2 regions of the Mycoplana sp. BE70 genome follow, and region 2 is predicted to be linked to the other one. Evidence: riboswitches for the same ligand, from Rfam matches in the RefSeq annotation. Region 2 holds a riboswitch; the other holds the start of a gene.
The links. A riboswitch is a leader RNA that binds a small molecule or an ion and turns the genes downstream of it on or off. The one in region 2 is predicted to bind S-adenosylmethionine.

Region 1 (11,547 bases), on a different contig from region 2:
CGATCGCCGCCGTCGCGCCCGCCTGTGCGACGCGATCCAGCGGATAGGAATTGAAACTGTCCTTGACGCGCTCCAGCGCATCGATCAGCGGCCGCTGGCCGATCGCATAGCCGACCCGCAGGCCGGCGAGCGAGCGCGACTTCGACAGCGTGTGCACGACGAGCAGGTTCTCGTACTTGCGCGTCAGCGGGATGGCGCTCTCGCCGCCGAAATCGATATAGGCCTCGTCGATCACCACCGGCTGGTCCGGATGCTCGGCGACAATCGTCTCGATCGCCGAAAGCGGCAGGCCGATGCCGGTCGGCGCATTCGGGTTGGGCAGGATGATCGCGCCGCAATCGCGCCGGTAGGCGGCGATGTCGATCGTGTAGTCGTCCTTCAACGGCACCTCGACTGCCTCGATGCCGAACAGGCCGCAATAGGTCGGGTAGAAGCTGTAGGTGACGTCGGGATAGAGCAGCGGCTTGTCGTGTTTCAGCAGCGCTGCAAAGGCGTGCGCCAGCACCTCGTCCGAGCCGTTGCCGACGAACACTTCGTCCGGCGCGACGCCATAGGTCTTCGCGATCGCTTCCCGCAAAGCCAGCGCGGACGGATCGGGATAGAGCTTCAGGCTGTCCGCGACCGCCGCCTGCATGGCCGCTATCGCCTTTGGCGAGGGGCCGTAGGGGTTTTCGTTGGTGTTCAGCTTGACGAGATCGGCAATGCGCGGCTGCTCGCCGGCGACATAGGGCTTCAGCGTCGCAACGACGGGTGACCAGTACTTGCTCATCAATCAGCTCCTGCGATTGGCAATGAAGCGGGCGGCCTCGATCAGAATGTTGGCCCGCTCGCCGAACGGCGCAAGCAGGGCCTCTGCCTCGCCCACCAGTTCGTTGAGCCGGTTCTCGGCCCATGCCTGTCCCTTGAGCGAGACCAGCGTGCCCTTGCCGCGCGCGGCGTCCTTGCCGGTCGCCTTGCCCATCGTCGCGGCGTCTGCCGTCAGGTCGAGCAGGTCGTCGGCGAGCTGGAAGGCAAGGCCGACCGTCTCGCCGTAGCGCTTGAGTAGGTCGCGCGTGGCACTATCGGCATCGGCGATGATCGCGCCCGCTTCGCAGGCGAAACGAATCAGGGCACCGGTCTTCATCGCCTGCAGGGTGACGATCCCGGCTTCATCCGGTGCAACCTTCTCCGCCGCGAGATCCAGCGCCTGTCCGCCGGCCATGCCGCCGATGCCGGCTGCGCGTGCGAGCGAAAGGACGAGCTCGATCTTGAGCCTGTCTGCCAATGCCGTTTCCGGCGCGGCGAGGATGTCGAAGGCGAGCGTCAGCAGGCTGTCGCCGGCAAGAATGGCCGATGCTTCATCAAAGGCAACATGAACGGTCGGCTGGCCGCGGCGCAGGTTGTCATCATCCATCGCCGGCAGGTCGTCATGCACCAGCGAGTAGCAATGCACGCATTCGAGCGCCGCCCCGACCCTGAGGGCGGCGGAGGCAAAGCCATCGCCCAGGAGTGCTGCGGACTCGATGACGAGGAAGGGCCGCAGCCGTTTTCCGCCGTTGAGCACGCCATGCCGTATCGCCGCCATCAGCCGTTCAGGACGCGCCGTCTCCCCGTCGCGCAGGCCCTGCGAAAGCAGGTCCGCGAGCGTGGCTTCGACAGCCTCGGCATGCGATTTCATGCGTTGCTGGAAAAGGGTGGAATGGCTGGTCATGGTGGCTCTTTGGCATGGGGCGCAACGATAGGCAACGGCGAAGGTTTGGATAGCGGAGTCAAACGCGGGCAAAGTTCGCTACAACCACTGGCAAACCGGCCGCTGCGACGTTATGAAAAGCCGGAACGGCGAGAGGACGGATACCGGCCTTTGGAGATTGCACCGGAAACCCGCGTTGAGGCGCAACTGGATGCCAGGCAGCTGGATGCCCCAGACCCCGGCCCTGGCGAGGACAGAGGCTTGATCCGGCGACTGCGTGGCAGCTGGCGGAAGATCCTGCTCGTGGCGGTCGCGCTGCTGGCCCTGCCCTACCTCCTGATTCCGGTCTATGCTCTCGGCTTCGTCCATCCCGTCTCCACGCTGATGCTGCGGGACCTCGTCACACTGCAGGGCTACGACCGCCGATGGGTCGATTTCGACGACATCGCCCCGGTTCTCGTGCAGTCGGTGATGATGTCGGAGGACGGCCAGTTCTGCGCCCATGACGGCGTCGACTGGAACCAGATGCGCGGCGTCGTCAACGACGCGCTGCAGGGCGAGGCGACCCGCGGGGCGAGCACGATCCCGATGCAGACGGTCAAGAACCTCTATCTCTGGAACGGACGCTCCTTCCTGCGCAAGGGGCTGGAACTGCCGCTCGCCGTTGCCGCAGACGTCGTCTGGAGCAAGCGCCGGCTGATGGAGATCTACCTCAACATCGCCGAATGGGGGCCGGGCATCTATGGCATCGAGGCGGCCGCCCAGCACCACTTCAACGTGCCCGCCAAGAAGCTGTCGCGGCGCCAGGCGGCGTTGCTTGCGGTCTCACTGCCCAATCCGATCGACCGCAAGGCCGGCAAGCCGGGCCGCGGCCTGAAGCGGCTCGCGAGCCTGATCGAGCGCCGCGCCAGCCGCTCGGGCGAATACATCAGATGCCTTTATGACTGAGTTCATGCCTTTTCATTGGCGCTGAACGGGCAGGGATTCTAGAGTCTGGACCAATCCGGATCCGCAGGAGTCCCGCATGCCCGACCTCGTGCTCTATATAGGCAACAAGAACTATTCGTCCTGGTCCTTCCGCCCCTGGATCGCGATGGAGGCCGCCGGCATTCCTTTTTCCGATCGGGTGATCCCGTTCGATTTCGCCGCCGGCAATCCCGCCTTCAAGGAACTCTCCCCGACCGGTTGCGTGCCCGTGCTGCACCACGGCAAGGTGCGGGTGTGGGAGTCTCTGGCAATCATCGAATATGTCGCCGAGCTCTACCCCGACGCCGGCATCTGGCCAACGGATCGCGAAGCGCGCGCGCAAGCCCGGTCTGTCTCGATGGAAATGCTCGCCGGCTTCCGGGCGCTTCGCGGCGCCTGCCCGATGAACATCCGCCGGCCGCAGCGCGCGATCGATCTGCCGGACGGCGTCCTCGACGACGTCGAGCGGATCGAAGCGATCTGGCGTGATGCGCTGCAGCGCTGGGGCGGCCCGTTCCTGTTCGGCGCCTTTTCCGCCGCCGACGCGATGTATGCGCCCGTCGTCAACCGTTTCCATGCCTACAAGTTGACCGCCGACCACGGTTCGCTGGCCTACATGGATCGCGTCATGGCCCATCCGGCCTGGAAGAAGTGGGAAGCGGCCGCGTTGGCTGAACCCTGGACCGTGCCGGAGGACGAGGCCTGAGCTGACCATCTGGTGCTGGCACTCCTGTCAACACTGCATGGAAGCAACCAGCGGCGGCTCACGCGAAAAAATCCTTGCGGGGACTGGTCAAGCAGGTTTTTGCCATGTATAAGCCCGGCAAATTTCCGAGATAGATGCATGTCTTTTTCGGCCATTTTGAGTGGCCTGGGACGTGTTTGCCCGTTCAGTGGAGTAGTGAAATGGCTGTACCGAAAAGAAAAACGAGCCCGTCCAAGCGCGGCATGCGCCGCTCCGCCGACGCTCTGAAGGCTCCGAGCTACATCGAAGACAAGAACTCCGGCGAACTGCGCCGCCCGCACCACATCGACCTGAAGACAGGCATGTATCGCGGCCGCCAGGTGCTGACGCCGAAGGAAAGCGCATAATCGCTTCCAATCTTCGACAATGAAATTGGGCCGGCATCCTCCGGCCCTTTTCTTTTACACATATCCAAGCCGACCGCGCTTTCCCTCGTCGTCCGGGTTCGCACATACCTTCGAACGGCGTCAGCCCAGGTTGTCGAGCTTCGACTGCAGCGCCCGCAGTTGCTCCTTCAGCTCGTCGATGTCCTTGGCCTCGGCCTTCTTCGTTTCCTTCTGCGGCGGCGCGTTCATGAAGGGCGAAAACATCTGCATCGCCTTCTGGAACATCTCGGTGTTGCGGCGCACCTGCTCTTCCACCAGCTGCATCGGCACTTGCAGGTTCTTGCCGAACGGCGTGTCGCCGAAGGCCTTGTTCATCTGCTCGCGCATCTGCGACTGCTGCTCGGTGAACGCCTGCATCGAATGCTCGAGGTAGCTCGGAACCACCATCTGCATCTGATCGCCGTAGAAGCCGATGAGCTGGCGGAGGAAGGAGATCGGCAGCAGCGTGTTGCCGGTCTTCGATTCCTGCTCGAAGATGATCTGGGTCAACACCGAATGCGTGATGTCATCGCCGGATTTCGCGTCCTGGACAATGAAGTTCTCCCCCTTCTTCACCATCACCGCAAGATCGTCGAGCGTCACATAGGTGCTCGTGCCCGTGTTGTAGAGTCGCCTGTTCGCATACTTCTTGATCGTGATCTGACCGTCATTCTTGGCCATCTGGGTCTCCTCATCCCCGCATTTCCAATCGCTTGCTGGTCGCTGCGAGTATCCGCAAAAATAATGGTATGACAATCCAATTGTGCGTTGCAGTGAAAAAAATGCTGCGCAACATTTTTTAGCGCGCCCGCGCTGCGAGCGCAGCACGGCTGCAGCACGGACGGCGACCGCGACAACCCGTTTGACTCTCCATCGAAGCTTTGCCAGTTTTGCCGTTGAGGTGGTTGCTCTGCAGGGTCGTCGACTGGCACGCAACCGGAAGGATTTCCCGCGCCGGGAACCGCCGCAAGCTGCGGCGCACCTGCGGTCGTGGGTCGAAAGAGTGAGGAAAAGACCCCCATGAGCACTTCGTCCATCGTCATCGCCAGCGCGGCCCGCACCGCCGTCGGCTCCTTCAATGGCGCCTTCGCCAACACGCCCGCCCATGAACTCGGCGCCACAGTGATCGCGGCCGTTCTCGAGCGGGCCGGCGTATCCGCAAGCGAGGTGGACGAGGTCATCCTCGGCCAGGTGCTGTCGGCCGGGGAGGGTCAGAACCCGGCCCGCCAGGCGGCGATGAAGGCCGGCGTACCCCAGGAGAAGACCGCCTGGGGCATGAATCAGCTCTGCGGCTCCGGCCTGCGAGCCGTCGCCCTCGGCATGCAGCAGATCGCAACCGGTGACGCCAACATCATCGTCGCCGGCGGCATGGAGTCGATGTCGATGGCGCCGCACTGCGCGCATCTGCGCGGCGGCGTGAAGATGGGCGACTTCAAGATGATCGACACGATGATCAAGGACGGCCTGACCGACGCCTTCTACGGCTATCACATGGGCATCACGGCGGAGAACGTCGCCCGGCAGTGGCAGCTGTCCCGCGACGAGCAGGATGCCTTTGCCGTCGCTTCGCAAAACAAGGCCGAAGCTGCGCAGAAGGCGGGCCGCTTCAAGGACGAGATCGTCCCCTTCACCGTCAAGACCCGCAAGGGCGACATCATCGTCGATAGCGACGAGTATATCCGCCACGGCGCGACGCTGGATTCCATGGCGAAGCTGAAACCGGCCTTCGACAAGGACGGCACGGTGACGGCCGCCAACGCCTCCGGCATCAACGACGGCGCGGCGGCGGCTCTTCTCATGAGCGAAGCCGAAGCCGCGCGTCGCGGCATCCAGCCGCTGGCCCGCATCGTCTCCTGGGCGACCGCCGGCGTCGACCCGAAGATCATGGGAACCGGCCCGATCCCGGCCTCCCGCAAGGCACTCGAAAAGGCCGGCTGGAAGGTTGGCGATCTCGGCCTCGTCGAGGCCAACGAAGCGTTTGCCGCCCAGGCTTGCGCCGTCAACAAGGACCTCGGCTGGGATCCTTCGATCGTCAACGTCAATGGCGGCGCGATCGCCATCGGCCATCCGATCGGCGCCTCTGGCGCGCGCGTCCTCAATACGCTTCTGTTCGAAATGAAGCGCCGCGGCGTCTCCAAGGGCCTGGCAACGCTCTGCATCGGCGGCGGCATGGGCGTCGCCATGTGCGTGGAACGGATGTAAGCACCTGCCAACATCGGCCGGCACGCCGCACATCGCATTCAAGGGTGGCGCTTCAGGCGCCACTCCAAGGCCCAACGAAAAAACGTCTGAGGGGAGTGCACACATGAGCAGGGTAGCATTGGTCACTGGCGGCACGCGCGGCATCGGCGCGGCCATTTCAACGGCTCTCAAAAAGGCCGGTTACAAGGTTGCCGCCACCTACGCCGGCAACGATGAGGCCGCCAACGCCTTCAAGGCCGAAACAGGCATTTCCGTCTACAAGTGGGATGTCTCGAGCTACGACGCCTGCGCGGCGGGAATTGCCAAGGTTGAGGCCGATCTCGGTCCCATCGAGGTGCTCGTCAACAACGCCGGCATCACCCGGGACGTGATGTTCCACAAGATGACGCCGCAGCAATGGAGCGAGGTCATCAACACCAACCTCACCGGCCTGTTCAACATGACCCATCCGGTCTGGACGGGAATGCGCGACCGCAGTTTCGGCCGGATCATCAACATCTCCTCCATCAACGGCCAGAAGGGCCAGATGGGTCAGGTGAACTATTCGGCCGCCAAGGCGGGTGATCTCGGCTTCAGCAAAGCGCTGGCCCAGGAGGGCGCCGCCAAGGGGATCACCGTCAACGCCATCTGCCCGGGCTATATCGGCACGGAGATGGTCCGCGCCGTGCCGGAAAAAGTCCTGAACGAGCGCATCATCCCGCAGATCCCCGTCGGGCGGTTGGGCGAACCCGAGGAGATCGCTCGATGCGTCCTCTTCCTCGCTTCCGATGATGCGGGCTTCATTACCGGTTCGACGATCTCGGCCAACGGCGGGCAGTTCGTGGTCTGAGCCACGGATCGCTGTGCTATAGCTGCTCGCCGTCTGCCGATGGCGAGCAGCGTTCCGCCATCTACCCTTTACGGACCTGCCGCCATCCCTTAGACGGCTCTGCAGTACAGCAGTAGGGGCAGAGGCATGCAGTTTACCGGAACAGCCGACTACGTCGCCGACAAGGATCTGATGGTTGCCGTCAATGCGGCGATCCGGTTGGAGCGGCCACTGCTCGTCAAGGGCGAGCCTGGCACCGGCAAGACCGAACTCGCCCGCCAGGTTGCGACGGCCCTCGGCCTCGACCTCATCGAATGGAACGTGAAATCGACGACGAAGGCCCAGCAGGGCCTCTACGAATATGACGTCGTCTCGCGTCTTCGCGACAGCCAGCTCGGCGACGAGCGCATCAACGACGTGCGCAACTACATCCGCAAGGGCAAGCTCTGGCAGGCCTTCGAGGCGCCGAGGAAAACCGTTCTGCTGATCGACGAGATCGACAAGGCCGACATCGAGTTTCCCAACGACCTCCTGCAGGAACTCGACCGCATGGAATTCCATGTCTACGAGACGAGCGAGACCGTTGCCGCGGCGAACCGCCCGATCGTCATCATCACCTCAAACAACGAGAAGGAACTGCCGGACGCCTTCCTGCGCCGCTGCTTCTTCCACTACATCCGCTTCCCCGACCAGGACACGCTTTCCCGCATCGTCGAAGTCCACTATCCCGGCATCCGCAAGGCGCTGCTTTCGGCCGCACTTTCCACCTTCTTCGATATCCGCGAAACGCCCGGACTGAAGAAAAGGCCTTCCACGTCCGAAGCCCTCGACTGGATCCGGCTGCTGGTGGCCGACGAGGTGGAGCCTGCCGACCTGCGCACCGATCCGAAAACGATGCTGCCTAAGCTCTACGGAGCCCTGCTCAAGAATGAGCAGGATGTGCACCTGTTCGAACGCCTGGCCTTCATGGCGCGGCGCGACGGTTAGCCATTCCGGCATCGCCGATTGATTCCGAGGCGGACTGGCGCTATTTAGGATATGTCCCGTGGTGATTTGGCCGGCCGGCTTGCAGCCACGTAAAACAAGTCGCTAAAGGGCCGCGAGAAGAGACCTTCCCGGACCGGTTGCGATTTTGTCGCCGCCGGTTTTTTTGTTTGATCGAGTGAAGCCATGCCCATCAAGATTCCCGATACGCTGCCTGCTTTCGAGACCCTCGTTCACGAGGGCGTGCGGGTGATGACCGAGACGGTGGCTGTCCGCCAGGACATCCGCCCCTTGCAGATCGGACTCCTGAACCTCATGCCGAACAAGATCAAGACCGAGATCCAGATGGCGCGGCTGGTCGGCGCGTCGCCGCTGCAGGTGGAGCTGTCGCTGGTGCGCATCGGCGGCCACAGGGCGAAGAACACGTCGGAAGAACATCTCCTCGCCTTCTACGACACGTGGGAGGATATCAAGCACCGCAAGTTCGACGGCTTCATCATCACCGGTGCGCCGATCGAGACGCTCGACTACGAGGATGTCACCTACTGGGACGAGATGAAGCAGATCTTCGACTGGACCGAGACGAACGTCCATTCGACGCTGAATGTCTGCTGGGGCGCGATGGCGGCGATCTATCACTTTCACGGCGTGCCGAAGTTTACGCTCGACGAAAAGGCATTCGGTGTCTTCCGCCATCACAATCGCAATCCCTCCTCCGTCTTCCTCAACGGATTTTCGGACGATTTCCAGATCCCCGTCTCGCGCTGGACCGAGGTGCGCTCCGAAGACATCCGCCAGCGACCGGGCCTCGAGATCCTGATGGAATCGGACGAGACGGGCGTCTGTTACGTGCAGGAGAAGGCCGGCAAGCGGCTCTACGTCTTCAATCACGTCGAATACGATTCAACCTCACTTGCCGACGAGTATTTCCGTGATGTGAACGCCGGCGTACCGATCAAGATGCCGAGGAACTATTTCCCGCACAACGACCCGGCGATCCCCCCCTTGAACCGCTGGCGCAGCCATGCGCATCTGCTGTTCGGCAACTGGATCAACGAGATGTACCAGACAACACCGTATGATCTGGAGAAGATTGGCAAGGAAGGATAAGCAGATGACCGGCCTCGTGATCAGACCTGTTGCAGCTGACGACGAGGCCGCGTGGCGCCGTTTGTGGACGGCCTACCTCGCCTTCTACGAGACCGTGCTCCCGGAAGAAATCTACCGATCGACCTTCGCACGGCTGACCGGTGGCGGCGCCAACGAGTTCGCCGGCCTGCTGGCCGTCCTCGACGGCAAGCCTGTCGGCCTCGCCCACTATCTCTTCCATCGCTCGTGCTGGACGACCAACAATGTCTGCTACCTGCAGGATCTCTACGCCGATCCGGAAGTGCGCGGCACCGGCATCGGCAAGGCGCTGATCGAGGCGGTCTATGCGAAGGCTGCCGATGCGGGCACGCCGGAAGTCTACTGGATGACACAGGAATTCAACGCGACCGCGCGCCGTCTCTATGACCGCATCGCCGACAAGACGCCGTTCATCATCTACCAGAAGAACCTCTGACCGCCATGTTCATCCCGTTCTTCCTCGCGCTGAGGACCGCGAAGGTTCCCGTCACCCTGCGGGAGTTCCTGTCGCTGCTGGAAGGCATGGAAGCAGGCATTGCCGACTTCGACGTCGAGGCCTTCTACTATCTTGCCCGCAGCGCGCTGGTGAAGGACGAACGCTTCATCGACCGGTTCGACCGGGTCTTTGCCGAGACCTTCAAGGGGCTCGAAGCCGTGTCGGGCGCGGCACTTGACAGAATCGACGCGAGAATTCCCGAAGCGTGGTTGCAAAAGCTGGCCGAGCGATACCTCACGGATGAGGAGAAACGCCTGATCGAGAGCCTCGGCGGCTTCGACAAGCTCATGGAGACCCTGCGCCAGCGCCTAGCCGAGCAGAAGGGACGCCACCAGGGCGGCTCGAAGTGGATCGGCACGGCCGGCACCTCTCCTTTCGGCGCGTTCGGCTACAATCCGGAAGGCGTTCGCATCGGCCACGCCTCCCGGCACCGCCGGGCCGTCAAAGTCTGGGACCGGCGCGAATTCAAGGACTACGACGACAGCGTTGAACTCGGCACCCGCAACATCAAGGTCGCGCTGAAACGGCTGCGGCGCTGGGTGCGCGAGGGTGCCGTGGACGAACTCGACCTGCCCGGCACGATCCACTCCACCGCCCAGCACGGCTACATCGACGTCGTCACCCGGCCCGAGCGGCGCAATGCGGTGAAGCTGCTGATGTTCTTCGACGCCGGCGGCTCGATGGAATCGCATGTCCGCACCGTCGAGGAGCTCTTCTCGGCGGCACGTGCCGAGTTCCGGCACCTGGAGCATTTCTACTTTCACAACTGCGTCTACGAAGGCGTCTGGAAAGACAGCCGCCGCCGGCGCACCGACGTCACGCCGACGCTTGAGCTGATCCGCACCTACGGCAACGACTATCGCGTGATCTTCGTCGGCGATGCGGCAATGAGCCCGTATGAGATCACCCATCCAGGCGGCTCCGTCGAGCACTGGAACAAGGAGGCCGGCGCGGTCTGGCTGACCCGCATCACCGAGCATTTCCCCCGGGCGATCTGGCTCAATCCGGTGCACCAGGAGCACTGGCGCTACACCCAGTCGACCGACCTGATCGGCCGCCTGATGCACGGCCGCATGTTCCCCCTGACCCTTGCCGGGTTGCAATCGGCGACGAAGGAACTGTCGCGCTGACCGCCGGAAGCAGTTCCGCCAGCATCTCAATGAAGTCGTAACCCGCTGCTGCCGTAGCGCGCTGGCATCGTCGAGGTGCGCATCAATCCTACGCTTCGGCTACACAGGCTGCTATGCTGGCGGTACCCCGGACGGCAAAGGAAGACGACCATGACAACGCAGGCAGTGGGCTTCATCGGACTTGGGTTCATGGGTCAGGGCATGGCGGCAAACATTCTGGCCAAAGGTTATCCGCTGGTGGGCATGGCGCATCGCAACCGCGCGCCGCTCGAGGCCCTGGTCGCGAAGGGAGCGACCGAGGCGAAGTCGCCGCGCGAGATGGCGGAACACTGCGACACCATCGTTCTTTGCGTGACCGGATCGCCCGAAGTGCTGGCGGTCGTCGAGGGGGACGAGGGCATTGCCGCTGCCGGCCGCCCTCTCACGATCATCGATTGCTCCACCTCGGACCCGTCCGTGACCACGTCGCTTGCAGCAAGGCTCGCAGTGAAGGGGACTACGCTCATCGACGCGCCGCTTGGCCGCACGCCGGCCGATGCCGCCGCCGGCACGCTTGACGTGATGGTCGGTGGGACCGATGCCGACGTTGCCCGGGTCCGTCCGATCCTCGACTGTTTCGCCGGCCGCGTCATCCATACCGGACCGACGGGCACCGGCCACACGATGAAACTTCTGAACAATTTCCTGTCGATGGGCTATGCCGCGCTCTATTCGGAAGCCCTCATGCTTGGCCGCAAGGCGGGGCTGACGCCGGAAACCTTCGACAGCGTCATCCGTGGCGGACGGATGGATTGCGGTTTCTACCAGACTTTCTTCCGCTGGGTTCTGGAGCGCGACCCGAACGCGCACAAGTTTGCGATCCGCAACGGTTTCAAGGACATGAGCTATCTGGCCGCCTTCGCCAACGCCGAGGGCGTTGCCAATCCCGTCGGAGCGGCCGTGCGCAATTCATTCGCCCTCGCCGTCAACGCCGGCCGCGGCGACGACTACGTGCCGATGCTGTCGGATTTCGTCGGCGCGGCGAACGGCCTGAAGTAGTCGAAGCTGGGGCACT
Region 2 (11,547 bases):
CTCAGCACACCAACCTGCAATGCCTGACGCTGGTCGCGCGTCATCATGGGATCGACCTGGCGCCCGAACGGCTGATGCATGACTATGCCATTGGCGAGCAGCCGGTTCCTACGCGAAAGCTCCTCAGGATGGCGAAGGATGCGGGCCTGAAGGCCCGGCATGTCCGCCTGAGCTGGGATGGCCTGTTCACGTTGGGCCAGGCCTATCCCGTGCTCGCCGAACTCGACAACGGCAACTGGATCGTGATCGCCGCCGCCGCCGGCAGCGGCGAGGACCGGATGATCCGCGTGCTCGATCCGCTCGCGAAGCGTCCGGAGTTCATTCTTCTCGACGAGGAGAAGTTCTCCCGAAGCTGGCATGGCTCCATCGTCCTCCTGAAGCGCAACTATCGCCTCTTCGATGACGATCAGCCCTTTGGCCTGCGCTGGTTCATTCCGGAGATCGTGCGCCAGCGCAGCCTCTTTCGCGACGTGGCGCTGGCGGCCTTCGTTCTCTACGGGCTTGGCCTAACCACGCCGATCTTCTTCCAGCTGGTGATCGACAAGGTGCTGGTGCACCAGAGCTATGCGACGCTCACCGTCCTCACGGTCGGCATTGCGATTGCGCTGATCTTCGACGCGGCCTTCACCTTTCTGCGGCGTTATCTGCTGCTCTACGCAACCAACAAGATCGATATCCGGATCGCCACGCGAACGTTCGGCCACTTGCTTGATCTGCCGATAGCCCTGTTCGAACAATCCTCCGCCGGCGTGATCGTCAAGCACATGCAGCAGACCGGGCGCATTCGCGAATTCCTGACCGGCCGTATGTTCCTGACGCTTCTGGACAGCCTGTCGCTGCTGGTGTTCGTGCCGATCCTGCTTCTCTACAGCGTCAAGCTGACCTTCGTCGTGCTCGGCTTTGCCTTGCTCGTCGGCCTCGTCGTCATGATGCTCGTTGGGCCGTTCCAACGACGGCTGCAGGCGCTCTACCGGGTCGAGGGGGAGCGGCAGGCGCTGCTGGTCGAAACCGTGCACGGCATGCGCACGGTCAAGTCGCTTGCCCTGGAGCCGCGGCAGCGGCAGGTGTGGGACGATCGTTCGGCCGAAACCATTTCCGTGCGCTTTCGCGTCGACAAGATCTCATCAATCGCCCAGGCCATCACCGGGCTGCTGGAAAAGCTGATGAGCGTCGCCATCATCGGGCTCGGCGCGCTCGACGTCTTCAGCGGCGCGATGACAATCGGCGCGCTGGTCGCCTTCAACATGCTGGCCGGGCGCGTTTCCGGGCCGCTCGTCCAGATCGTCACCATGGTGCACGAGTATCAGGAGGTGGCACTCTCGGTGCGGATGCTCGGCGAGATCATGAACCAGCGCCGCGAACAGGCCGGCCGCGGCCGCGGAATCCGGCCGGAGTTCAGCGGAAAGATCGAGTTCGACAGGGTCACCTTCCGTTACGTGCCGGAAAACGCCCCGGCGCTCGACGACGTGTCGTTCACCGTTCCCGCCGGCTCGGTTTTCGGCATCGTCGGCAAGAGCGGCTCCGGCAAGACGACCGTGACGCGACTGATCCAGGGGCTGTACCAGAACCAGCAGGGGCTGGTCCGGATCGACGGCTACGACAACCGGGAAATCGATCTCGTTCATCTGCGCTCGAGCATCGGCGTGGTGTTGCAGGATAATTTCCTGTTCCGCGGCTCGGTGCGCGAGAACATCGCAGCGGCCAAGCCGGACGCGAGCATCGAGGAGATCGTCGACGTCGCCCGCATTGCCGGCGCAGAGGAGTTCATCGAGCGGCTGCCGCGCGGCTTCGAGACCATGCTGGAAGAGAACGCCGCCAACCTTTCGGGCGGACAGAAGCAGCGTCTCGCGATCGCCCGCGCGCTGCTGACCAACCCGAAACTGCTTATTCTCGACGAGGCCACGAGCGCGCTCGATCCCGACAGTGAAGCGATCATCCGCGAGAACCTGAGCAAGATCGCGAAGGGGCGCACCGTCATCATCGTTTCGCACCGGCTGTCGACGCTGGTCGATGCCGATGCGATCCTCGTCGTGGAGCGCGGCAAGGTTGCCGATATCGGCCGCCACGACCAGTTGGTTTCGCGCTGCATGACCTATCGCCACCTATGGTCCCAGCAAACAAGGCAGGTGGCATGAGCGACGACAGCGCGCGAGGACACGAGAATCTTCCCGTTCCGGCCGGCAAGCCCGGAACCGAACTCGTCGTGCAATACGCCCGCCCGCCGGTGATCGCGGAATTCCAGTCGGACGCCGTGGAACTCGAAGAGCGCGCGCCGCCCAGGGTAGCGCGGATGACCCTCTACGGCATCACCGCGCTGATCGGCTCGGCCATCCTTTGGGCATCGCTATCGAAGATCGACGAGGTCGTCATCGCCCCCGGCAAACTCGTCACCACGCAGCCGACCATCGTCGTCCAGCCGCTCGAGACGTCGATCATCCGATCCATCGAGGTCTCGGCGGGAGACGTGGTCCACGCCGGCCAGACGCTGGCCAGAATGGACGCAACCTTCAGCCAATCGGACGCCGACCAGCAGCGCACGAAATTTTCCGCCCTCGACGCGCAGGTGAAGCGCATCGACGCCGAACTCGCAGGGGTCGACTACACGGCAAACCCAGGCAGTTCACCGGATGAACTACTGCAAGCGCAGCTTTTCGCCCAGCGGCGTGCTTACTACCTCGCGCAGGTGCAGAATTTCGACCAGCAGATCGCCGGCCAGCTTGCGGCGATCTCCTCCAGCAAGGATCAGCAGACGGTGCTGACGAACCGGCGCGACAATCTCAATCGCATCGAAGGGGCGCGCGAGTCGCTCTACCGGAAGGACAGCGGATCGCTGATCAACTTCCTTGGCGCGCGTGACGCGCGGCTTGATGTCGAGACGAGCCTGTCGGCGTTGCGCGGCAAGGCGGCGGAAGCCGATCACACGCTGGCGAAACTGCGAGCCGACCGGCAGGCTTTTGTCGAGGACTTTCGCAGGGCGTCGATGGAACAACTGGTCGAGCTACGCAACCAGCGCGACACCGCCGCCGACGAATTGAAGAAAATGGAACTGAGGCGCGAGATGATCACGCTGACGGCGCCGGCCGACGCCGTCGTCCTCGACCTGGCCCAGCGCTCGGTCGGCTCGGTGGTCCGCGAGGCCGAGCCGATCGTGACGCTCGTCCCCCTCAACGTCCCGCTCGAAGCGGAGGTCTCGGTCAACTCCCGCGACATCGCGCGCGTCGCAGTCGACAGCGAAGCCCGGATCAAGCTCGACGCCTATCCGTTCCAGAAGTACGGAACAGCTTCCGGGACGATCCGCACGATTAGCCGCGACGCCTTCAACCCGACCCAGCAGGAAGCGACCACGGGACAATCGCCTGCTCCCTACTTCAAGGCCCGGGTGCCGCTGACCGACATGCAACTCCACTCCGACGGTGAGCCGATCCGACTCCTGCCGGGCATGACGGTCTCGGCCGAGATCAAGGTCGGTCGCCGAACCGTGATCTCCTATTTCCTCTATCCGCTGCTGCGCGGGCTCGACGGCGCCATCCGGGAGCCTTGATAGCCTTGCCGAGGCACTGCAGTGATCCCTACGCTAAATGACGAAGAAGTCGCTATAAGCGATGCCCGCACTTTTCAGACCCGCTGACAGGTCGGCGAACTGCACGGCCTTGTAGGCGGATCCGGAACCATCGCGATCGAAGAACAGCGCCCCGGTCGCATCGTTGTAGATGATGCGGTCGCTGGCATCGGCAGCGGCAGTTCCGATCCGGAAGGCATCGGCTGACAAAGCACCGGCCTTCAAGCCGCGGAAGATCGCGTCGTCCAGATGGATGATGTCGGACTTCGTGTCGAAGTCGCTGATTTTGTCGATATTCTTGCTGCTCAGGGCGGAGTTGAAGACGAAAGTGTCACTGCCACGCCCCCCGGTCAGAGTGTCGGCACCCGCGCCTCCGTTCAGAACGTTCTTTCCGGCGTTGCCGACCAGAACGTTGTCGAGCGCGTTGCCGGTGCCGCCAATGTTTTTGGTACCGGTCAGCGTCAGGTTTTCGAGGTTTGCACCGAGCGTGAGCGTGACGGAACTCTTGACGAGGTCGACGCCTCCATTCGCATCCTCCTTGATCGTGTCGCCGCCATCGGTGATGTAGGTGTCGTTGCCGGCACCGCCAACCAGCGTGTCCTTGCCGGTACCGCCGTTCAGGACGTTCTTGCCGGCATTGCCGGTCAGTGTGTTGGCGAGGGCGTTGCCGGTGCCGTTCAGCGCGCCGGTTCCGCCAAGGATCAGGTTTTCGACGTTCGCCGAAAGCACCAAGCTGACGGTGGATTTGACGGTGTCCCTGCCCGCACCCGCTCTTTCGATAACGACATCTCCCGCGTTGTCGACGATATAGGTGTCGTTGCCGGCACCGCCGTCGAGCCGGTCGGCCCCCTTTCCGCCATCGAGCACGTCGTCGCCCTCGTAGCCGAACAGCCGGTTGGAGGCGATGTTGCCGGTCAATGCATTGGCAAGCTCATTGCCGTGCCCCTCGACGCTCGCGTTGCCGGCGAGCACGAGGTTTTCGAAGTTGTCGTCCAAATACCAGGTGGTGCGGGTTTCGACGGTATCGACGCCTTGATCCGCTGTTTCAGTCAAAACGGCGTCTGCGTTGCGGATGACGTAGTAGTCATTTCCCTGACCGCCCGACACGGTGCCGGTGATCGATCCGCCGATCAGGTTGATGCGGTCGTTGCCCTCTCCCATGTCCACATTGCCGTCGATGACGCCGCCGTTATTGAGCGTCAGCGCATCGTCGCCAGCCTGGAAGGAAATGTTGCCCTGAACGAAACCGGAGTTGGAGAAGGTGTCCGCCCCTCCACCGAGGTCCAGGTCCCCTCTTATCGTACCGGTGTTGACCACCTGTTCGGCGGCAAGGCCACCGATTACCGCGTTCTGACTACCGCCCAGCTTGTCGTGCGCGGCAATCGTGCCGGAATTGAAGATCGTGTTGACCTGTGCCGCATTCGTGAGCACCTCGAGCCGACCATTGATAGTACCTGTGTTGTTGATCGCAGCCTTGCCCACTCCGTCCCCATAAGCGGCGACGACACCATTTATGACCCCACTGTTGGCGATATAGGTGACGTCCGATCTGGCAACGACTGCAGTATAGCCTCCCCCGATTGTCCCGTTGTTGGTGAGGTCGAATTGCGTCAAGACGACATAGATACCGTCGGTGGAGCCGTAAATCTCGCCATCGTTCTGCATTCTCACCGTGGCCTCCAACTTTGGTGCCCAGGCGATGATCGCCGTCGTCGAACTCGTGATCGATCCTGTGTCCCCGACCCCGATCTTGCTGTCGATCCCCTCACCCAGATAGATGCCAGGCCCCCAGTCCGCGAAAACGTTTCCTTCGACATTGAATACGCGGCTGTTCGCCTTGGCGCTGGCGTCGATCGCGCCGCGGTAGGCCGAGCCGTCGGGCGCGGTTGCAAGCGTGACACCCTCCCGTACCAGCCAGACACCACTGGCAACCGAGGCTGTCACGGGTGTGGTCGAGTCTTCCTTGATAAGGTGAACCGCCATTTGAGTTTCCTCCATCACGGCTCGGTCCGATGCCGCAACGGCGGCCTGGCTTCGGTTGCTAGCGCTAAGCGAGACAACTGGTTGTCACCAAGGAAACAGCTAACGTGAAATTGAGAGAGGATGCCGAACGAGCGGCGGCGGCGAAGCTGCGGCCGGCGCGCGTCGGGATTCATTCGATCGGGTCGCAGTGAGCGCCCGGCTCAGCTGGTGCGGAAATGCTTCGACAGCTTCAGGCCCTGCGCCTGGTAGTTGGAGCCCAGTCCGGTGCCGTAGAGGCTTTCGGGAAGCTCGAGCATGCGCTCGTAGACGAGACGCCCGACGATCTGCCCGTGTTCGAGGATGAAGGGCACCTCATGGCTGCGCACTTCCAGCACCGCCCGGCTGCCCGAGCCGCCGGCGGCGGCGTGTCCAAAGCCGGGATCGAAGAAGCCGGCATAGTGGACGCGGAACTCGCCGACGAGCGGATCGAACGGTGTCATTTCGGCGGCATAGAGCGGCGGCACGTGCACCGCCTCGCGCGAGACAAGGATGTAGAATTCATCCGGATCGAGGATCAGTTCGTTGCGGCCGCGGCTGAACAGCGGCTCCCAGAAATCGAACACGTCGTGCTGGTTCTTCTTGTCGACGTCGACGACGGCCGTGTGGTGCTTGCCGCGATAGCCGACGAGGCCCTCCGGCCCGGTGCCCACCAGGTCGATTGATAGCGCAATACCGCCGCCCGAGACGTTCGGCGTGTCGCTCGCCACCAGCGTGTCGGATGCGTGCAGGGCCAGTAGCTCGGCGTCTGTCAGCAGCGCATTGCCGCTGCGAAAGCGGATCTGAGAGAGGCGCGAACCGCGCCGCACGACGATCGGGAAGGTCCGGGGCGAGATCTCGAGATAGAGCGGCCCCTTGTATCCGGCCGGGATCTTGTCGAATTCCTGCGCCCGATCGGTGATGACGCGGGTGAAAATGTCGAGCCGACCGGTCGAACTTTTCGGGTTGGTGGAAGCGGACAGTTCCTCCGGCAGGTCGAGGCTTTCCATCAGCGGCACGATATAGACGCAGCCCGTCTCCAGTACGGCGCCGTCGGTAAGGTCGATCACATGCAGCTTCAGCCGGTCGAGCTTGTCGGCGACCAGATGGGCGGGCCCGGGCAGGAAACTGGCGCGGACGCGGAAGGCCTTCGAGCCCAGGCGCAGATCGAGGCTCGCCGGCTGAATCTGGTCGCGGTCCAGCGCGGCCTCGCTTACCAGCCTGTTGTTGTCGAACAGCCCCTTGATGGCGCGATCCGCCAGAATTCCCGTTGCACGTACCATAGACCGTTCCTTTAAACTGGCCGACAAAACCAAATGCCGGCAATTGACGCAAGCACCGCCTCGCAGTATGGAGCGGATATCCCGTGGTGATTTGGCCGGTCGGCTTGCAGCCACGTTAAACAAGTAGCTAAAAAGGCCGGGTGTCCAACCGGCCTGCTTTTCGCGGCCGGTTTTTTTGTTTTGGAAGGCAATCATCATGAGCAAGTCCTGGCGCCCGGCAACCCAACTCGTCCATGGCGGCACCACCCGTTCGCAGCACGCCGAAACCTCCGAAGCCATCTTCCTGACCCAGGGTTTCGTCTACGAGACCGCGGAAGCCGCCGAGGCTCGCTTCAAGGGTGAGACAGAGGGCTTCATCTACGCCCGCTACGGCAGCCCGACGAACGACATGTTCGAGCGGCGCATATGCCTGCTCGAAGGCGCCGAGGAAGGCCGCGCCATGGCATCCGGCATGGCGGCGGTTGCTGCCGCGATCCTCTGCCAGGTGAAGGCCGGCGACCATATCGTCGCCGCCCGCGCCCTGTTCGGCTCCTGCCGTTGGGTGGTCGAGACGCTGGCGCCGAAATACGGCGTCGAGTGTACGCTCGTCGACGGGCGCGATCTCGCCAACTGGGAAAAGGCGGTCAGGAAGAACACGAAGGTCTTCTTCCTCGAAAGCCCGACGAACCCGACCCTCGAAGTGGTCGACATCGCCGGCGTGGCCAAGCTCGCAAACCAGATCGGCGCCAAGGTCGTCGTCGACAACGTCTTCGCCACCCCGCTGTTCCAGAAGCCGCTTGAGCTCGGCGCCCATGTGGTCGTCTACTCGGCCACCAAGCACATTGACGGCCAGGGCCGCTGCCTCGGCGGCATCGTGCTGTCCGACAAGGAGTGGATCGAGGAAAGCCTGCAGGACTACTTCCGCCACACCGGTCCCGCCATGTCGCCGTTCAACGCCTGGACGCTGCTGAAGGGGATCGAAACGCTGCCGCTGCGCGTCAAGCAGCAGACCGAAAACGCTTCGCGCATTGCCGACCTTCTCGCCGATCACCCGAAGGTTGCCCGCGTCATCTACCCCGGTCGCAAGGATCACCCGCAGGCCGACATCATCGCCAGGCAGATGTCCGGCGGCTCCACGCTGATCTGCATCGAGCTCAAGGGTGGCAAGGAAGCCGCCTTCGCGCTGCAGAACGCGCTCGAGATCGTCGAGATCTCCAACAATCTCGGCGACGCAAAGAGCCTGATCACACATCCGGGAACGACGACGCACAAGAACCTGACCGACGAGGCCCGCGCCGAACTCGGCATTTCGCCCGGCACCGTCCGCTTCTCCGCGGGCATCGAGGACAGCGAGGACCTGCTCGCCGACTTCGCCCAGGCGCTGGAGAAGGTGAAATCCTGAACCCGACAAAGCAGCGCATGCCGGCCGTGCGCTGCTTTTTTTTTGCGCCCAGGGGCAGCCAACGCCGCTTGACGATCGACAATTGTCTTGATCGGATCGTCGAGAACGTGCCAACCAATGGATAGCGGTGAGCGTGCTGCCGCAAATGCCAAAGCGCAGATGCGATGCACCTGCGTGCATGGTTCGCCGCAACCCGTTCGAGAGCAATCAGCCTAAGGCCTTGGAATGTACAGAGCGCTTACCCGCGATATCGAGGTCACTGTCGAGCCCTACTTCCTGGAGGAGCAATCCGACCCGGACGACAGCCGCTATGTCTGGGGATACCGCATCGTCATCGCCAACCATTCCGATGCGACGGTCAGGCTGATGACGCGCTATTGGCACATCACCGACCAGAACGGGCTCGTTGACGAGGTCAGCGGTCCCGGCGTGGTTGGCGAACAACCGGTGCTGGGACCGGGGGATACGTACGAGTACTCCTCCGGCTGCCCGCTCGACACGCCATCCGGTGTCATGTTCGGCCATTACCAGATGGAAACGACGAGCGGCGAAGCGTTCGAGGTCACCATCCCCGCCTTCTCGCTTGATGCGCCGGGCCAGAGCCGCACCCTGAACTGAAAGCCCCGGCGCCTAGAGCCTTTCCGGGTTAGATTGAAGCATTCTGTTGGCTCAAACGGAGTCGGATGGTCGACCGGTCGGCGCGTGTCGTAGCCATGTGCTACGGCCAAGCCGACCGGTCGATCAGGCGGCCCGTTTCAGCCAACAGAATGCTTCAATCTAACCCGGAAAGGCTCTAGATCGCGCCGTCGCTGTTGAAGATGTCGGCCATCACCTTCCAGTCGTCGCCGGCCTTCTTCCAGACGACCACGTACTTTCCCTTTTCGTCAACGGGCTTGTCGGTCGAGTATCCGAGTTCGTACGTTCCGATCTCATAGGCGATGTCGCCCGACTGGGCGACCTCAACAAGGGAGGGCGAAAAGGTGAGGGAAGTCCTTCATGCCGACCAGGCCCTTCCAGGCGGCCTCGACTGCGTCTCGTCCCTTGGCAATCGGCATGCCCGGCGCCAGGATCGATCCGTCTTCGGCATAGAACGCAGCGATGGCCTTCGGGTCCTTTGTCGCGACGGCGTTCAGCCAGGCCTCGTCATTCTTCAGAATCTGCTGCTTGTCGGCGTCCGAGTTCGCCACCGGCATATCGGCCGCCATCATTGTCATCGGCACGAGAAAGGCAAATGCGCGGATCATGGCCTGCTCCTCAACGAGCGTGGCGGCCGGACGAAGCGGTCACCGCGATCGTACTGTCCAGCGTGCGCGCAATTCTAACACAAAAGCGGACGCCTGGGCCGGCGTCCGCCTTTGCAACAGGATCGTATGCGTCAGGCGGCGGTGACTTCGCCAACCTCGAAGCGGTACGTCGTCGAACAGAATTCGCATGTTGCCGCGATATGGCCGTCGGTCGCCGTATGCTCGACCTCGTCCGGCGACAGGCCCGACAGAACCGCCTTGAGCTTGTCGCGCGAACAGGAACAGCGGTCGAACACCGCCTGTGGCGGGTAGACCCGCACGCCGCGCTCATGGAAAAGCCGGAACAACAGCCGCTCGGTTCCGACATTCGGATCCGTCAGCTCGTCGGCATCGATCGTCTCGACGAGCGATCGGGCTTCGGACCACTTGTCGTCCTCAGCGACACTGTGGCCGACTTCCTCGCCGTCTCCGCCCGGCAGATCCGCCTGGCGCATGCGCTCCGGCGACTCCGGCAGAAACTGCGCAACCATGCCGCCCGCACGCCAGCGGTGACGGGCTTTGCCGTTCTCATCGCGATCGAACAGTTCGGCCACGCCGAGGCGGACCCGCGTCGGAATCTGTTCCGACTGGCGGAAATAGACCCCGGCGATCTCCTCGAGCGTGTGGCCATCGAGCGCGACGATGCCCTGGTACCGCTGCATGTGGGCGCCCTGGTCGATGGTGAAGGCAAGGATACCCTTGCCGAGCAACTCGTGCGGGGCGACCTTGCCGGACTGTACCGCTTCCTCCAGCGCGTCGGCGTCGAACCGGGCATAGGCGCGCACGTTCTCGGGGCTGGAAAAGTCCGCGACGAGCAGATCGACCGGGCCGTCGCTCTTCGTTTGCAGGATCAACTTGCCCTCGAACTTCAGCGACGTGCCGAGCAGGACCGTCAGCACGATCGCCTCGGCCAGAAGGCGCGCGACGGGTTGCGGGTAGTCGTGCCGCTCGAGGATCGCGTCGAGCAACGGCCCAAGCTGGACCGCGCGGCCGCGCACGTCCAGGCCTTCCACCTGGAACGGCACGACGTGGTCGTCGCCGGCAAAATCGAGTTCGCCAAGTATCGGGGCTGGCTGGGCCATATTTCGCTCCTTCAACGCCATCGGCCGTCCGGCGGGATGCTGGCCACATCTGCCTGCGACGGCTGCGTTCTTCAGTGATTCTGCGCTTTCGCCGTCGGAATGATCTCACATCCGGCGGATGCGACGCCAGCGGCGCCGCTGCAACATCGGGGTTCGCGCCATAGATCGTGGCGCGAAAAGCCGATTTCAATAGGGCGTGAACGGCCGGTCAAATGGCGTTCAGGCACCAGGCAAGGATGGACTTCTGCGCATGCAGGCGGTTCTCCGCCTCGTCGAAGACGACCGACCGCGGTCCGTCGATCACCTCGTCGGTGACTTCCTCGCCGCGGTGCGCAGGCAGGCAGTGCATGAAGAGCGCGTCCTTGTCGGCCTTCTGCATCAGCGCCTCGTTCACCTGGAAGGGCTGGAAGATGTTGTGGCCACGGGCGCGGTGCTCCTGGTTCATGGAAACCCAGCAGTCGGTAACGACGCAGTCAACGCCGGCGACGGCCCGATCGGCGTCGTGGCAGAGCATGATCTCGCCGCCATTGTTGCGCGCCCAGTTGAGGATCTTGTCCTCCGGCTCGGAGCCAAGCGGCACGGCCATGTTCATGCGGTAGCCGAAGCGGGCCGCACCCTCGACGAAGGAATGCAGCACGTTGTTGCCGTCCCCGGTCCAGGCGATCGTCCGTCCCTTGACCGGTCCGCGATGCTCCTCGAAGGTCATGATGTCGGCCATGATCTGGCAGGGGTGCGTCAGGTCCGTCAGCGCGTTAATCACCGGCACGGTCGCATGCTCGGCCATCTCCAGCAGGCGCGCATGATCGGTCGTGCGGATCATGATCGCGTCGACATAGCGCGACAACACCTTCGCCGTATCGCCGATCGTCTCGGCGCGGCCGAGCTGCATCTCGGTGCCGGACAGAAACAGCGTCTCGCCGCCGAGCTGGCGCATGCCGACGTCGAACGAGACCCGGGTGCG

Region 1: linked by a shared signal. The riboswitch ahead of metA (homoserine O-succinyltransferase) and the one ahead of J2Y48_RS01220 (O-succinylhomoserine sulfhydrylase) in region 2 are both predicted to bind S-adenosylmethionine.

The regions. Positions count from the first base shown of each region.
Region 1 covers NZ_JAVDTM010000002.1:244,832-256,378, forward strand. The annotation lists gene hisC (histidinol-phosphate transaminase) at 1-769, opposite strand, end outside; gene J2Y48_RS04540 (farnesyl diphosphate synthase) at 773-1,690, opposite strand; gene mtgA (monofunctional biosynthetic peptidoglycan transglycosylase) at 1,931-2,617, shown strand; gene J2Y48_RS04550 (glutathione S-transferase family protein) at 2,694-3,341, shown strand; gene rpmF (50S ribosomal protein L32) at 3,542-3,727, shown strand; gene phaR (polyhydroxyalkanoate synthesis repressor PhaR) at 3,848-4,426, opposite strand; gene J2Y48_RS04565 (acetyl-CoA C-acetyltransferase) at 4,766-5,947, shown strand; gene J2Y48_RS04570 (beta-ketoacyl-ACP reductase) at 6,051-6,776, shown strand; gene J2Y48_RS04575 (MoxR family ATPase) at 6,903-7,742, shown strand; SAM riboswitch at 7,791-7,868, shown strand; gene metA (homoserine O-succinyltransferase) at 7,926-8,849, shown strand; gene J2Y48_RS04585 (GNAT family N-acetyltransferase) at 8,854-9,303, shown strand; gene J2Y48_RS04590 (VWA domain-containing protein) at 9,309-10,493, shown strand; gene J2Y48_RS04595 (NAD(P)-dependent oxidoreductase) at 10,644-11,531, shown strand.
Region 2 covers NZ_JAVDTM010000001.1:244,875-256,421, forward strand. The annotation lists gene J2Y48_RS01200 (peptidase domain-containing ABC transporter) at 1-2,135, shown strand, start outside; gene J2Y48_RS01205 (HlyD family type I secretion periplasmic adaptor subunit) at 2,132-3,541, shown strand; gene J2Y48_RS01210 (calcium-binding protein) at 3,575-5,542, opposite strand; gene J2Y48_RS01215 (2'-deoxycytidine 5'-triphosphate deaminase) at 5,743-6,840, opposite strand; SAM riboswitch at 6,914-6,992, shown strand; gene J2Y48_RS01220 (O-succinylhomoserine sulfhydrylase) at 7,037-8,221, shown strand; gene apaG (Co2+/Mg2+ efflux protein ApaG) at 8,447-8,839, shown strand; gene J2Y48_RS25310 (hypothetical protein) at 9,015-9,161, opposite strand; gene J2Y48_RS01230 (nuclear transport factor 2 family protein) at 9,181-9,465, opposite strand; gene J2Y48_RS01235 (Hsp33 family molecular chaperone) at 9,597-10,586, opposite strand; gene argF (ornithine carbamoyltransferase) at 10,795-11,547, opposite strand, start outside.